Regions from separate parts of the Nonomuraea sp. NPDC050310 genome, predicted to be linked through region 3. Evidence: riboswitches for the same ligand, from Rfam matches in the RefSeq annotation. Region 3 holds a riboswitch; each other region holds the start of a gene.
What was found. A riboswitch is a leader RNA that binds a small molecule or an ion and turns the genes downstream of it on or off. The one in region 3 is predicted to bind thiamine pyrophosphate.

Region 1 (4,180 bases), on a different contig from region 3:
GTCGACGTCTCCGAGGGCACCGGCGCGTTCGACCTGCTCTCGCTCGGCCTGGCCATGGGCGACAGCCCGGTGACCACGGTCGTGCCGTTCGGCGGCGTCGAGCAGGTGGGCGGCGGCGAGGGCGTCAAGTGGGACAGGGAGAAGGCGCTGCGGCTGTTCGACGCGCTGGCCGACGACAAACCGGTGCCGAAGGACCTGCTCAGCGCGGGCTGACGTTGTCCACAGCCTGTGGACCGTACTCTGGACGCATGCCGGAACTACCCGAAGTGGAATCTCTCGTCGAGTTCCTCCGCGACCGGGCCGTCGGCCACACGGTCCTCGGCGTGGACGTCGTCGCCTTCCAGGCGCTGAAGACCTTCGACCCGCCCGTCACGGCGCTGGGCGGGCTGGAGATCACCGGCGTGTCCCGGCACGGGAAGTTCCTCGACCTCGACTGCGACGGCCTGCACCTGGTCATCCACCTGGCGCGGGCCGGCTGGCTGCGCTGGCGTGAGGACCTCTCGGGCGCGAAACCGGTCCGTCCCGGCAAGGGGCCGCTGGCGGTGCGGGTACGGCTGTCGCCGAACGAGCTGGGCCTGGCGCCGGGCTTCGAGCTCACCGAGGCGGGCACGCAGAAACGCCTGGCCGTCTACGTGGTGAAAAATCCGGACGAGGTGCCGGGCGTGGCCGCCCTCGGCCCCGACCCGCTCGACCCCGCCTTCACCGTCCAGGCCCTCCAGCAGATCCTGGGCGGCTCCCGCACCCAGATCAAGGGCCTGCTGCGCGACCAGAAGGTGATCGCCGGCATCGGCAACGCCTACTCCGACGAGGTGCTGCACGCCGCCCGGATGTCGCCCTTCAAGATCGCCTCGTCGCTGACCGAGGCCCAGGTCGCCGACCTGCACGAGGCCATCGTCACCACCCTGCGTGACGCGGTGGAGCGGGCGCACGGCCTGGCGGCCAAGGACCTCAAGGCGGAGAAGAAGTCCGGCCTGCGCGTGCACAACCGGGCGGGCGAGCCCTGCGACGTGTGCGGCGACACCATCCGCGAGGTCTCCTTCGCCGACTCCTCGCTCCAGTACTGCCCCACCTGCCAGACCGGCGGCAAGCCCCTGGCGGACCGGCGGATGAGCAAGTTGCTCAAGTAGCCTGGTGGGCATGACGGTTCCCGAGATTCAGGCCCGCGAGGTGCCTGCCGACGCCTACCTGCTCGACGTGCGTGAGCAGGTCGAATGGGTGGCCGGCCACGCCCCCGCCGCGGTGCACATCCCCCTGGGCGAGTTGCAGATGCGGGTCGAGGAGGTCCCGGCCGACCAGACGCTCTACGTGCTCTGCCGGATCGGCGGGCGCTCCTACAACGCCGCCGCCTGGCTCAACCACATCGGCCGCAAGGCGGTCAACGTCGAAGGCGGCATGCAGGCGTGGGAGGCCGCCGGCCGGGAGATGGTCAGCGAGACCGGGCAATCCCCTTTCGTGGCCTGATGTGACATAATCCGGTCGAAAATTTCAGACCCGCGGGAGCTTGGGGCAACCAGGCTGAGAGGGCGACTACCGCTGTCGCCGACCGCATGAACCTGTCCGGGTAATGCCGGCGTAGGGAGTGTGTGATGGCGCATGTCGCCGATCCCCATGCAGAAGTGCCGCTGACGCTGGACGAGGCGCCCCCGAAGGTCCTGGGGGTGCTCGACCAGAGCGCGTTCTGGGCCAACCTGGGCATGAGCCTGCTCGGGTTCGCCTTCGCGTTGTTCATGATCGACCCGCTGGTCAGCGGCACGCCGCTGAGCGTGCCCGCGGCGATCACCGCCACCGTGGTGGGCAGCCTGATCGGCACCGCCATGGTGGGCCTGGCCGCGGTGCCCGGCGCGCAGACCGGGCGGCCGGCCATGGTGCTGCTGCGCGGGCTGTTCGGGGCCAAGCTGTCGTACGTCCCGACCCTGCTCAACGTCATCCAGATGCTCGGGTGGGGCGCGTTCGAGCTCTGGGTGATCGCCAAGGGGGCCCAGGCGATCTTCGGGACGGCTGTGCCGTACGCGGTGTGGGTGATCGTGGCCGGGGTGCTCACCGTGGTCCTGACGATCTACCCGCTCGGCGCGATCCGGCTGATCCGTCGCGTCGTGACCGCCGGCGTGATCATCTCGACGGTGTGGTTCGCGGTGGTGCTGGTCGGCGAGGCGCCGCCGGTCTCCGGCACGTGGGACGCCTTCGTCCCGGCGGTCGACTTCGTGATCGCGCTGTCCATCTCCTGGGTGCCGGTGGCGGCCGACTTCGCCCGGCACTCGCGCTCCAGCGGCGCGGCCTTCGGCGGCGCGGTGATCGGCTACAGCCTGGCGCAGGTGGCCTGCCTGGTGATCGGCGTCTACGCGGTGGCCATCGCCGGGCACCAGGCGGTGCTGGCCGACTCGACCGCGGTGTTCGCGCCGTTCGTCGCGGCCCCGCTGGGCGCGTTCTTCTTCGGCATCCTGGTGCTGCGCGAGACCGACCAGTCCTTCGCCAACAACTACTCGACCACGATGTCCCTGCAGAACCTGCTGCCCAAGGTGGACCGGCGGATCCTGTCCGTGGCGATCGGCGTGCTGACCATCGGCGTCGCCCTGGTCGTGGACGTCAACTCCTACGGCGCCTTCCTCAGCATCATCGGCGCCGTCTTCGTCCCGATGTTCGCCGTGCTGACCGTCGACTACTTCCTGCTCGGCGGCCGGGCCCGCTGGAACACCGCCGACGACGCGCCGAGCCGCTGGCTCATGGTCGTGCCGTGGGTGCTCGGCTTCGTCACCTGGTGGATGCTGGCCGCGCCGCCGAAGGTGGCGTGGTGGGCGGCGATCTGGAACGGCGCCCGCGAGGCGATCGGCTTCACCCCTCAGCCGTGGATGAGCGCGGCCCTGGGCGCCTTCGTCGTCTCGGCCCTGGTGACCTGGCTCATCGGGCTCGGTTCTCGACGGTGAGCAGATGCCGCTTGGCGGCTGCGCCCCCCGCGTAGCCGCCGTCGTCGGCCACCCGGTGGCACGGCACGATCACGCAGACCGGGTTGGTGCTGAGCGCGTTGCTGATCGCATGGAGCGCCTGGGGCCGCCCGATGCGTTCGGCGAGCTCCGCACGCGTGGTCGTGCTCCCGTACGGCACCGCCGCCACCATCTGCAGCACGGTCCGCGAGAACGGCGTGGCGAGCTGCAGGTCGGCGGTGACGGTGAAGGCGCGCAACCGCCCGGAGAAGTAGGCGTCGAGCTCGCGCCGCACCGGGTCGAGCCGGCGCGCGTCCGGCCCGATCGACCCCCCGGCGGTACGGCTCAGCCGCTCGAAGACGACGTGCTCGTCCTCGTACCCGCAGGAGGCCACGCCCCGCGCGGTCACGGCCAGCACCAGCCGGCCGACCGCGCCGTCGTAGGTGCCGAAGGCGATGTCGGGCGGGCCTTCGCCCCGATAGTCGGGAGAGGTCACTCTAAGCAGTGCGTCCAGGTCTGACATGGTGAGCGCAGCGTATCGGACGGATCGGCCTGCGGAGCGCCCGTGACGTCGGCACTATGGAGAGGTGAGTGGCGACTGGGACGACAGCTTGGCAGAGGCCGTGCTCGCCAGCTCGCCCAACGCCGTGGTGGCGCTCGACCGCGACCAGACCGTGCTGGCCTGGAACCCGGCCGCCGAGCGGCTGTTCGGCTGGAGCGCCGAGGAGCTGGTGGGACGGCGCGCCCCGATCGTGCCGGGCGAGCTGACCGCCGAGCACAACGCGGTGCTGGAGCGGGTGCGGACGGGCGGGCAGGTCTCCCTGCGCACCAAACGCTTCCGGCGCGACGGCACCCTGCTCGACCTGCGGGTGGACACCAGCGCGTTGTGCCAGGGCGCCTCGGTGGTCGGGTACGTGTGCGTCCATCACCTGGTCCGTGACGACATCGCCGCGCGCAGCCGCGGAGCGCGCCGGGCGCAGCTCGTGCGCAAGCTGACCGACGTGGTCGGCGACATCAACGCCGCGCTGGAGCTGCCCGCGGTGCTCGACCGGATCGCCGCCAGCCTGAGCGAGCTGACCGGCGCCGACGCGGGCGGCTTCGTGCTGATCGAGGGCGACCGGCTGCGGCTGGTCTCCTCCCACCGGCTGCCCGAGCACCTCAAGGGCTCGACGGCCGACCTCAACGCCAGCCTGGTCGGCAAGCTGATGCGGACCGGCAAGACCGTGCTCCTGGAGAGCCACCACCTCGACGACCTGATCTGG
Region 2 (4,180 bases), on a different contig from region 3:
GGAGTCGCCGGCCACCCGCAGCATGGCCTCCTTGACACCCTGCTCCTCGTTCACCTCGCGGGTGACGACCTCCAGCTCGAAGAGCTCGGAGAAGAGCTTGATCTTCTCCTCCAGGTCATGGCAGGCGATACCGACGTGATCGATGCGCAGCAGCATGTCGGTATCGTGTCAAACGACGCCGTCTTCGTTCCAGTGGAGGCCCCCATGTCTGGTTCCGTCATCGTCGCCGGAGCTCGCACGCCGATCGGCAAGCTGCTGGGTTCGCTGTCCGGGTTCTCCGGCACGGACCTGGGCGGGATCGCCATCAAGGCGGCCCTGGAGCGCTCGGGCGTCGCGCCCGAGCAGGTCGACTACGTGATCATGGGCCAGGTGCTCCAGGCGGGCGCCGGCCAGATCCCCTCCCGCCAGGCCGCGGTCAACGCCGGCATCCCGATGACCGTGCCGTCCCTGACCGTCAACAAGGTCTGCCTGTCCGGCCTCGACGCCATCGCGCTGGCCGACCAGCTCATCCGCGCCGGCGAGTTCGAGATCGTCGTCGCCGGCGGCATGGAGTCGATGACCAACGCCCCGCACCTGCTGCCCGGCCTGCGCAAGGGCGTCAAGTACGGCTCGTCCACGGTGCTCGACTCGATGGCGCACGACGGCCTGTTCTGCGCCTTCGACCAGTGCGCGATGGGCGAGTCCACCGAGCGGCACAACACCCGGCTCGGCATTGGCCGCGAGGAGCAGGACGCCTTCTCGGCCCGCTCCCACCAGCTCGCCGCCGCCGCGATCAAGAACGGCGTGTTCGCCGACGAGATCGTCCCGGTCGAGGTGCCCAAGAAGGGGCTGTTCGCCGACGACGAGGGCGTGCGCGCCGACACCACCGCCGAGACGCTCGCCCGGCTGCGCCCGGCCTTCGCCGCCGACGGCACCATCACCGCCGGCTCGGCCTCGCAGATCTCCGACGGCGCCTGCGCGGTGGTCGTGATGTCCAAGGCCAAGGCGGAGGAGCTGGGCCTGCCGTACCTCGCCGAGATCGGCCGGCACGGCAACGTGGCCGGGCCGGACGCCTCGCTGCAGTCGCAGCCGGCCAACGCCATCAAGCACGCCCTGGCCAAGCAGGGGCTCACCACCGGCGACCTCGACCTGGTCGAGATCAACGAGGCGTTCGCCAGCGTGGTGCTCCAGTCGGCCAAGGAGCTCGGCGTCGACCTGGACAAGGTCAACGTCAACGGCGGCGGCATCGCGCTGGGTCACCCGATCGGCGTCTCCGGCGCTCGCATCGTGCTCACCCTCGCCCACGAGCTCAAGCGGCGCGGCGGCGGGCTCGGCGCGGCCGGCCTCTGCGGTGGCGGCGGCCAGGGCGACGCGCTCATCATCCGCGTGCCCTGACCCGATCCGCTTGTCCGGCCCGGCGTATTGAGCGCCGGGTCAGGACAGCCACTGGGCCGTGGGCCAGGTCTCCAGGCGCCACGCGCTGTCCCAGAAGAGGTACTCGAACTCGGTGGCCCGGACGAAGGCGGCGGTCATCGCGCCGGTGTCGCCGCTCAGCGCGGCCCGGTCGGTGATCAGGCGCGCCTGGGTGACCGAGGCCTCGAAGGCCGGGTCGGCGTAGGTGGCGATCCAGGCGCGGTAGGGGTGGCTCGGGGTGCTCCGCCGTACCAGCGACTGGCCGACGTCCTGGTAGACCCAGAAGCAGGGCAGCACCGCGGCGGCCAGCACCTCGTAGGGCGCCGACAGCGCGGTGGCCTGCAGCCAGGAGGAGTAGGCCAGCGCGGTGGGCGAGGTGGCGACGCCGGCCAGGTCGGCCTCGGTCAGCCCGTACTCCTCGATGTAGCCGGCGTGCAGGGTGCGCTCGGCGGCGATGGCCCCGTGCGCGCTCTGCGCCCAGAAGGCCATCTCGTCCGGGTCGGCCGCGCGTACGGCCAGCGTCGCCAGCGCGCGGGAGAACGCCTCCAGGTAGCGCGCGTCCTGGACGATGTAGAAGGCGAAGCGCTCGCGATCGAGGGTGCCCTCGCCGAGCGCGGTGTTGAACGGGTGCTCGTGGATGGCCTCGAGCAGCTTGGCGGTCCGTGCCCAGACGTCGTCGCTGAACATGACGGTCCCTTCGCTAGTGCTAACTAGGGCAGGTTCGACGGGTCTGTTCTCAGCCCGGACATTCCGGGCACCCCGCGTCATGCGCGACTCTACTAGACGACCGATCAGTGCTCGCGGAGGAGTCTCCGCGGGAGCTGGGCGAACCCGGCGGGGTCGATTCCCAGCTTACGGGCGGCCGAAACGAGGGAAGCGGGGCAGCTTGCGGAGCTGCCGCTCGATCGCCGCGTCCCGGCGCATCTCTTCAAGCTGGTGCTTGGCGGCGAGGAAGTGAATGTCGTTGAACATGCTTCAAGCTTCGCGCTAAGCCATGGCCTCCCGCATGAGGCAGATGCCTTATCCGGGAGGCGGTGAGCGGTCCTAGCCCGTACGGGTGACGCCTAGGTACGGTTCCCTGCTCCCGCAGGGGGAGCCGCGGCCTCAGGCTCCGTCGGTGAAGGTGACGCTGACCTTGGTGAAGCCGAGCGACTTCAGCAGGCCCTCCAGCATGAGCTTGGTGTTGGTGTCGGCGCGGTTGCGCAGGTCGCTGGCCAGGGCCGCCTCGTTGATCTTCTTCTCCGCGAGGGTGTAGAGCTCGCGCTGGTCGGGCGGGGAGCCGGCGAGGAAGTCCGACACCCGGTCGACGAAGCCGCGCTGCTGGGCGAAGACGTAGGAGCGCGAGTTGTCCAGGTTCGGCTTCTCCAGTTGCGCCCGCGGGATCTTGATCGTCGCCTGGGTGCGGTCCTGGTTGACCGTCACCGCGTCCTTCGCCAGTCCCGAAAAGTCGACGTAGGCGTCGACGTTCCCGGCGCCCACGAAGAGCGTGCGCGAGCCCTTGATCGCGTCGGGCAGGAAGTTGGCGTCCTTCTCCAGGTCCACCACGACCTGGAAGCTGCCGGTGGCCGCCTCGAAGCGGCTCAGGTTGTGGATGGACTGCAGCAGCACCGGCTGGCTGCGGTCCACCGTCTGCTCGCCGAAGGGGTCGGCCCACGACCAGACCAGCCGGACGCCCACCACGGCCAGGGCGAGCAGCACTAAGGCGAGGGCGATATATCTCCACCGGCGGCGCCGGGACCCGAGCGCCATGGGAGTCGTTTTCATGGGCTTCTCTCTACCCCCTCGCCAGGCGATCATGGCGTGCCGGGGGGTGAGAAGTGAGTCGCGCGCCCGCCACGGTCACCCCGGAAGGCTCCACGGCGTACGGCAGGCCGCGCCGTACGCTCAGCGGGTGCCGGGCCAGGACACGCCCGTGACGGTGGCGTTCTGGCGGACCGGGTAGAGCTGCACCACGCCCGGGTTGGGCCGCGCCCGTCCGGCCATCGCGGCGGGCTCGCCGCCGAAGTGCCGCGCCGACAGGCGGCACGACTGGAAGTCGTTGTAGAACATCCGCAGCCAGCCGCGCCGCTGGTGCTCGCTGAGGCCGGAGAACCAGGCCGCGGCCGACTGGTGCTCGGGCAGCGGCCCGCCCGGCAGCGGCTCGCCCAGCAGCCACGCCACCACGATCTCGCGGTAGCCCGCGCCGGTCTCGCGCTCGCACCGGGCCGCCAGGCCCTCGACGTAGGCGCCGACCGCCTGCTCGGCGAAGCCGGGCGACAGGTCCGCCATGTGGATCGGCACCACGCCCGAGCCCGCCTTGAGCTCGCTGTCCAGCGGGCGCTGCTCGACGCGGGTGAAGGCGGCCGGCGTGCCCGACAGCCGCGAGGCGACCTTGGTGAAGGCCGCCGACAGCTCGGTCAGCCCGCCGCGCATGCCCGGATGCACGCAGACCGTGATCGGCCAGTCCTGGCAGGCGTAGGCGATCGAGGCGTGCTCGTCCGAAGCGCCCTGCGACAGCAGCCGGGCCACGCCGACCCCGGCGACCAGCACCGCCACCAGCGCCGCGGCGAGCGCCAGCCGCTGGCGCGTCACCCAGGCCGCCCAGCCGAGCAGGATCGTCGCGGTCACCCCGAGCAGCCACAACGTCTGGTCGAGGAAGGCCGCCGCGCTCAACCCCTGGAACAGGTCGTACGGCTCGCCCGTGCCCGGCGTCAGCCGGTCGAGCCAGGTGCTGGCCGGCGCCAGCCAGCTGAAGACCACGTACGAGGCCAGCCCGGTCAGCGCCGGCGTCCAGCCGTGCGGCAGCAGC
Region 3 (4,180 bases):
CTCCGGGCCGGGCGCGTGGCGTCCGGGTTTGGTGGGTGTGGGCCAGATCGGCCCGCAGCAGTAGTAGTCGACCCCCTCCTCGGCGGCCGCCGCCGACGCCTCCGCGGTGGAGTGCGTGGAGCGGCCGATGAGGATGTCGTCGCCGAGCAGCTCGCGCGCGACGGGCACGGGCAGGTCGTCCTGGCCCAGGTGGAGCACGTCGGGACGGGCCGCGTACGCGATGTCCGCCCGGTCGTTCACCGCCAGGAGCCTGCCGTGCCGGTCGCAGGCCTCGCGGAAGACCTCCAGGAGCGCGAGCTCCTCGCGTGCTTCCAGGCCTTTTTCCCGGAGTTGCACGATGTCGACGCCGCCGGCGAGCACGGCGTCGAGGAAGTCGGCGAGGTCACCGCGGTCGCGGCGGCCGTCGGTGCAGAGGTAGAGCCGAGCGTCAGAAAGCGAGGGCCTGGGCACGTCGCTTGACCTCGGTGTGACGACCGGCCCTGATCGCCTCGATGGGCGAGCCGGGGAGCGAGTCGTCGGGGGTGAACAACCAGCGCAGAGCCTCGACGTCGTCGTATCCCGAGTCGAGGAGCACGGTGAGCGTGCCGGGCAGTCCCTTCATCACTTCGCCGCCGTCGAGGAAGACGGCGGGCACCTGCGGACCGCCGCTGCCCCGGCGCACGCCGAGGAGCTTGTGGTCCTTGAGGAGCTGCTTGGCGCGGCCGATCGAAAGGTCGAGCCGCTTGGCCACTTCGGGGAGCGTGAGCCACTCGTCAACGAGCTGCTCGGTGTCCCGGTCGATCTGTGCAACAGAGAGCGTCACGACACCACAACTACCACACGCCGTCCTTGCTCAAACTACACAGTCTCGTAGGGGGACCTGTGAATCCGCCAGCAGCGCCGCGTCAAGATGCTGTCCCGCTTCGATGATCCGGCGGCCCTGGACGAGGTCGCGCGGCCGGTCGACGGTGAGAATCGCGGCGAGGCGATCATCGCTGGTCAGCCAGCACGCGGTCCATTTCGGCTCGCCTTCGCCGCGGTAGAGCAGCCGCGCCTCCTGCGGGTCGCCGGCGAACTGGACCATGTGCCCGAACTGCTCCGACCAGAAGTACGGGACCGGGTCGTAGACCTCGTCCTGGCCGAGCAGCGCCGCGGCGGCCACCTCGGGGGCGCCCAGGGCGGTGTCCCAGTGCTCCACGCGCAGCCGGCGGCCGTAGCGGCGCGACCACCACGCGGCGCAGTCGCCGACCGCGACCACGCCGGGCATCGAGGTGCGCAGGTGCTCGTCGGTCACCACGCCGTTGTGCAGGTCGATGTCGGCGTCGGCGAGCCATTCGACGGCCGGCCGTACGCCGATGCCCGCCACGACCACGTCGGCGTCCAGGAACTCGCCGCAGGTCAGCCGGACGCCGCCCTCGTCCACCTCGCTCACCATGGCCCCGAGCCGCAGGTCGATGCCGTCGTACCAGGGGATGATCCGCTCCCCCACCTCGGGCGCGACGGCGTGCGCCAGCGGGGCCCGGCCGGCCTCGACGACGGTCACCGCGCATCCGGCGCGGCGGGCCGCGGTCGCGACCTCGGCGCCGATCCAGCCGGCGCCGACGACGACCACCCGCGCCCCGGCCACGAAGGTGGCCCGCAGCAGCAGGGCGTCGTCGATGGTGCGCAGCACGTGCTGCGGCCCGTCGCCGGGCAGCCGGATCGGGTCGGCGCCGGTGGCGATCACCAGGCCGTCGAAGGGCAGCTCGCCCTCGGTGGTCTCCACCACCCCCTCGCGCAGGCCCTTGGCGGCCACGCCGGGGCGGAAGTCCACCTCCATCGCCTCCAGGTCGACGTCCACGTAGGTGCGGTCCGTCTCGCCGAGCAGCACCGCCTTCGACAGCGGTGGCCGGTCGTAGGGCCGGTGGCGCTCCTGCCCCAGCAAGGTGATCCCGCCTTCGTACCCACGGCCCCTCAGGGCCTCCACGCTGCGTACCCCGGCCAGGCCCGCGCCGACCACCACGACATGATTCACGGCTCCGACCCTAGTAGGCTGGAGCCGCAAGACGCGCGGGAGTCCGGCTGCACCGGGCTGAGAGGAAGGCTGGCGGCCTTCGACCGCAGACACCTGATCCGGATCATGCCGGCGAAGGGAGCGGACATGGATGTGATCGTGGGCGGGGGCGTCGCCGGCCTCGCCGTCGCCTGGCGGCTGGCCCGCACCGGGCGTCCCGTCACCGTCGTCGATCCCGCTCCGGGCGCCGGGGCCTCCCACGCCGCGGCCGGCATGCTGGCCCCGGTCAGCGAGACCGCCTACACCGAGACCGCGCTGCTGCGCCTGGGCTCGGCCTCGCTGCGCCGCTGGCCGGAGTTCGCCGCCGACCTGGCCGCCGACCTCGGCGAACCCGACTGGGCGGCGCTGCTCGACTACCGCACCGACGGCACGCTCGACGTCGCCTTCAACGCCGACGACCTGGCCGCGCTCGACGAGCTGGCCGCCTTCATGGCCGGGCTAGGGCTGCCGGTCGAGCGGCTGACCGGGCGCGAGTGCCGGCGGCTGGAGCCCATGCTGGCCCCCTCGGTGCGCGGCGGCCTGCTGGCCGGCGGCGACGCCTGGGTCGATCCCCGCCGGCTCACCCGCGCCCTGCTGGCCGCGTTGACCCGGCTCTCCGTGCCGCTCGTGGCCGCCCGCGCGGAGGCTCTCCTCCGCTCCGGCGACCGCGTCCACGGCGTACGGCTGGCGCGATCCGACGGCGGGCCCGGCAGCGGATTCGACGGCGGATTCGGCGGCGGGCTCGACGGCGGGCTCGACGGCGGGCTCGACGGCGGGCTCGACGGCGGGCTCGACGGCGGGCTCGAGGTTCTGGAGGCCGAGCGGGTCGTGCTGGCCGCCGGGTCCTGGAGCGGCGCGCTGCACGACGTCCCGGTCCGGCCGGTCAAGGGCCAGATCCTGCGCCTGCGCTCCCCCGAGCCGCTGCTCACCCGCTGCGTGCGCGGCCTGGTCCACGGCAACCCCGTCTACCTCGTCCCGCGCGGCGACGGCGAGCTGGTGGTCGGCGCGACGCAGGAGGAGCTGGGCTTCGACACCCGCGTCACCGCGGGCGGCGTCTACGAGCTGCTGCGCGACGCCCGCGAGCTGGTGCCGGGCGTCACCGAGCTGGAGCTGGTCGAGTGCGTGGCCGGGCTGCGGCCCGGGACGCCCGACAACCTGCCCCTGATCGGCCCGGCGCCGGAGCCGGGCCTGGCCCTGGCCACCGGGCACCACCGCGGCGGGGTGCTGCTCGCCCCGCTCACCGCCGCGATCATCCAGGGCGAGGAGAGCGAGCTGGCCGCGTTGTGCTCGCCGGGAAGGTTCTGATGAAGGTGACGATCAACGGCGCCGCGCGTGAGGTGCCGGAGGGCACGACCGTGGCGCAAGCCGTACGCACGCTGACGGAGCAGACCAGCGGCGTCGCCGCGGCGGTCAACGACGAGGTCGTACGGCGGGGCGCGTGGGAGTCCACGGCGCTCGGCGACGGCGACCGCCTCGAGGTGCTGACGGCGGTGCAGGGTGGCTGAGGGCACGCCGGACCTCACGGCGGACGAGCTGGTCATCGCCGGCGAGCGGTTCGGCTCCCGGCTGATCATGGGCACCGGCGGGGCGCCGTCGCTGGAGGTGCTCGACCAGGCGCTGGCCGCCTCGGGCACGGAGCTGACCACGGTCGCGATGCGGCGGCTCGACCCGGCCGCCCGCGGCTCGGTGCTGGACGTGCTGCGCAAGCGCGACATCAAGGTGCTGCCCAACACCGCGGGCTGCTTCACCGCCGGCGAGGCCGTGCTGACCGCGCGGCTGGCGCGCGAGGCGCTGGGCACCGACTGGGTCAAGCTGGAGGTCATCGCCGACGAGCGCACGCTGCTGCCCGACCCGATCGAGACCTTCGACGCCGCCGAGCGGCTGGTCGCCGACGGCTTCGTGGTCCTGCCGTACATCGGGGACGACCCGGCGCTGGCCCGGCGGCTGGAGCAGGCGGGCTGCGCGGCGGTGATGCCGCTGGGCGCGCCGATCGGCTCCGGGCTCGGCATCCGCAACCCGCACAACATCGAGCTGATCGTCGAGGCGGCCGGGGTGCCGGTGATCCTCGACGCGGGCATCGGTACGGCGAGCGACGCGGCGCTGGCGATGGAACTGGGCTGCGACGCCGTCCTGCTGGCCACCGCGGTCACCCGGGCGCAGCGGCCGGAG

Region 1: another riboswitch for thiamine pyrophosphate. It lies ahead of AB0I67_RS07160 (cytosine permease); the one in region 3 lies ahead of AB0I67_RS17520 (FAD-dependent oxidoreductase).
Region 2: another riboswitch for thiamine pyrophosphate. It lies ahead of AB0I67_RS04900 (TenA family protein); the one in region 3 lies ahead of AB0I67_RS17520 (FAD-dependent oxidoreductase).

Annotation. Positions count from the first base shown of each region.
Region 1 is NZ_JBFAKP010000002.1:215,801-219,980, forward strand. It holds gene AB0I67_RS07145 (LCP family protein) at 1-213, shown strand, start outside; gene AB0I67_RS07150 (DNA-formamidopyrimidine glycosylase family protein) at 249-1,127, shown strand; gene AB0I67_RS07155 (rhodanese-like domain-containing protein) at 1,138-1,461, shown strand; TPP riboswitch at 1,484-1,596, shown strand; gene AB0I67_RS07160 (cytosine permease) at 1,587-2,921, shown strand; gene AB0I67_RS07165 (methylated-DNA--[protein]-cysteine S-methyltransferase) at 2,896-3,414, opposite strand; gene AB0I67_RS07170 (PAS domain S-box protein) at 3,506-4,180, shown strand, end outside.
Region 2 is NZ_JBFAKP010000001.1:1,037,436-1,041,615, forward strand. It holds gene mce (methylmalonyl-CoA epimerase) at 1-156, opposite strand, end outside; gene AB0I67_RS04895 (acetyl-CoA C-acetyltransferase) at 205-1,374, shown strand; gene AB0I67_RS04900 (TenA family protein) at 1,414-2,079, opposite strand; TPP riboswitch at 2,067-2,164, opposite strand; gene AB0I67_RS04905 (DUF4230 domain-containing protein) at 2,497-3,156, opposite strand; gene AB0I67_RS04910 (hypothetical protein) at 3,277-4,180, opposite strand, start outside.
Region 3 is NZ_JBFAKP010000006.1:78,936-83,115, reverse strand. It holds gene thiE (thiamine phosphate synthase) at 1-450, opposite strand, end outside; gene AB0I67_RS17530 (Rv2175c family DNA-binding protein) at 428-802, opposite strand; gene AB0I67_RS17525 (FAD-dependent oxidoreductase) at 833-1,993, opposite strand; TPP riboswitch at 2,019-2,130, shown strand; gene AB0I67_RS17520 (FAD-dependent oxidoreductase) at 2,120-3,316, shown strand; gene thiS (sulfur carrier protein ThiS) at 3,316-3,516, shown strand; gene AB0I67_RS17510 (thiazole synthase) at 3,584-4,180, shown strand, end outside.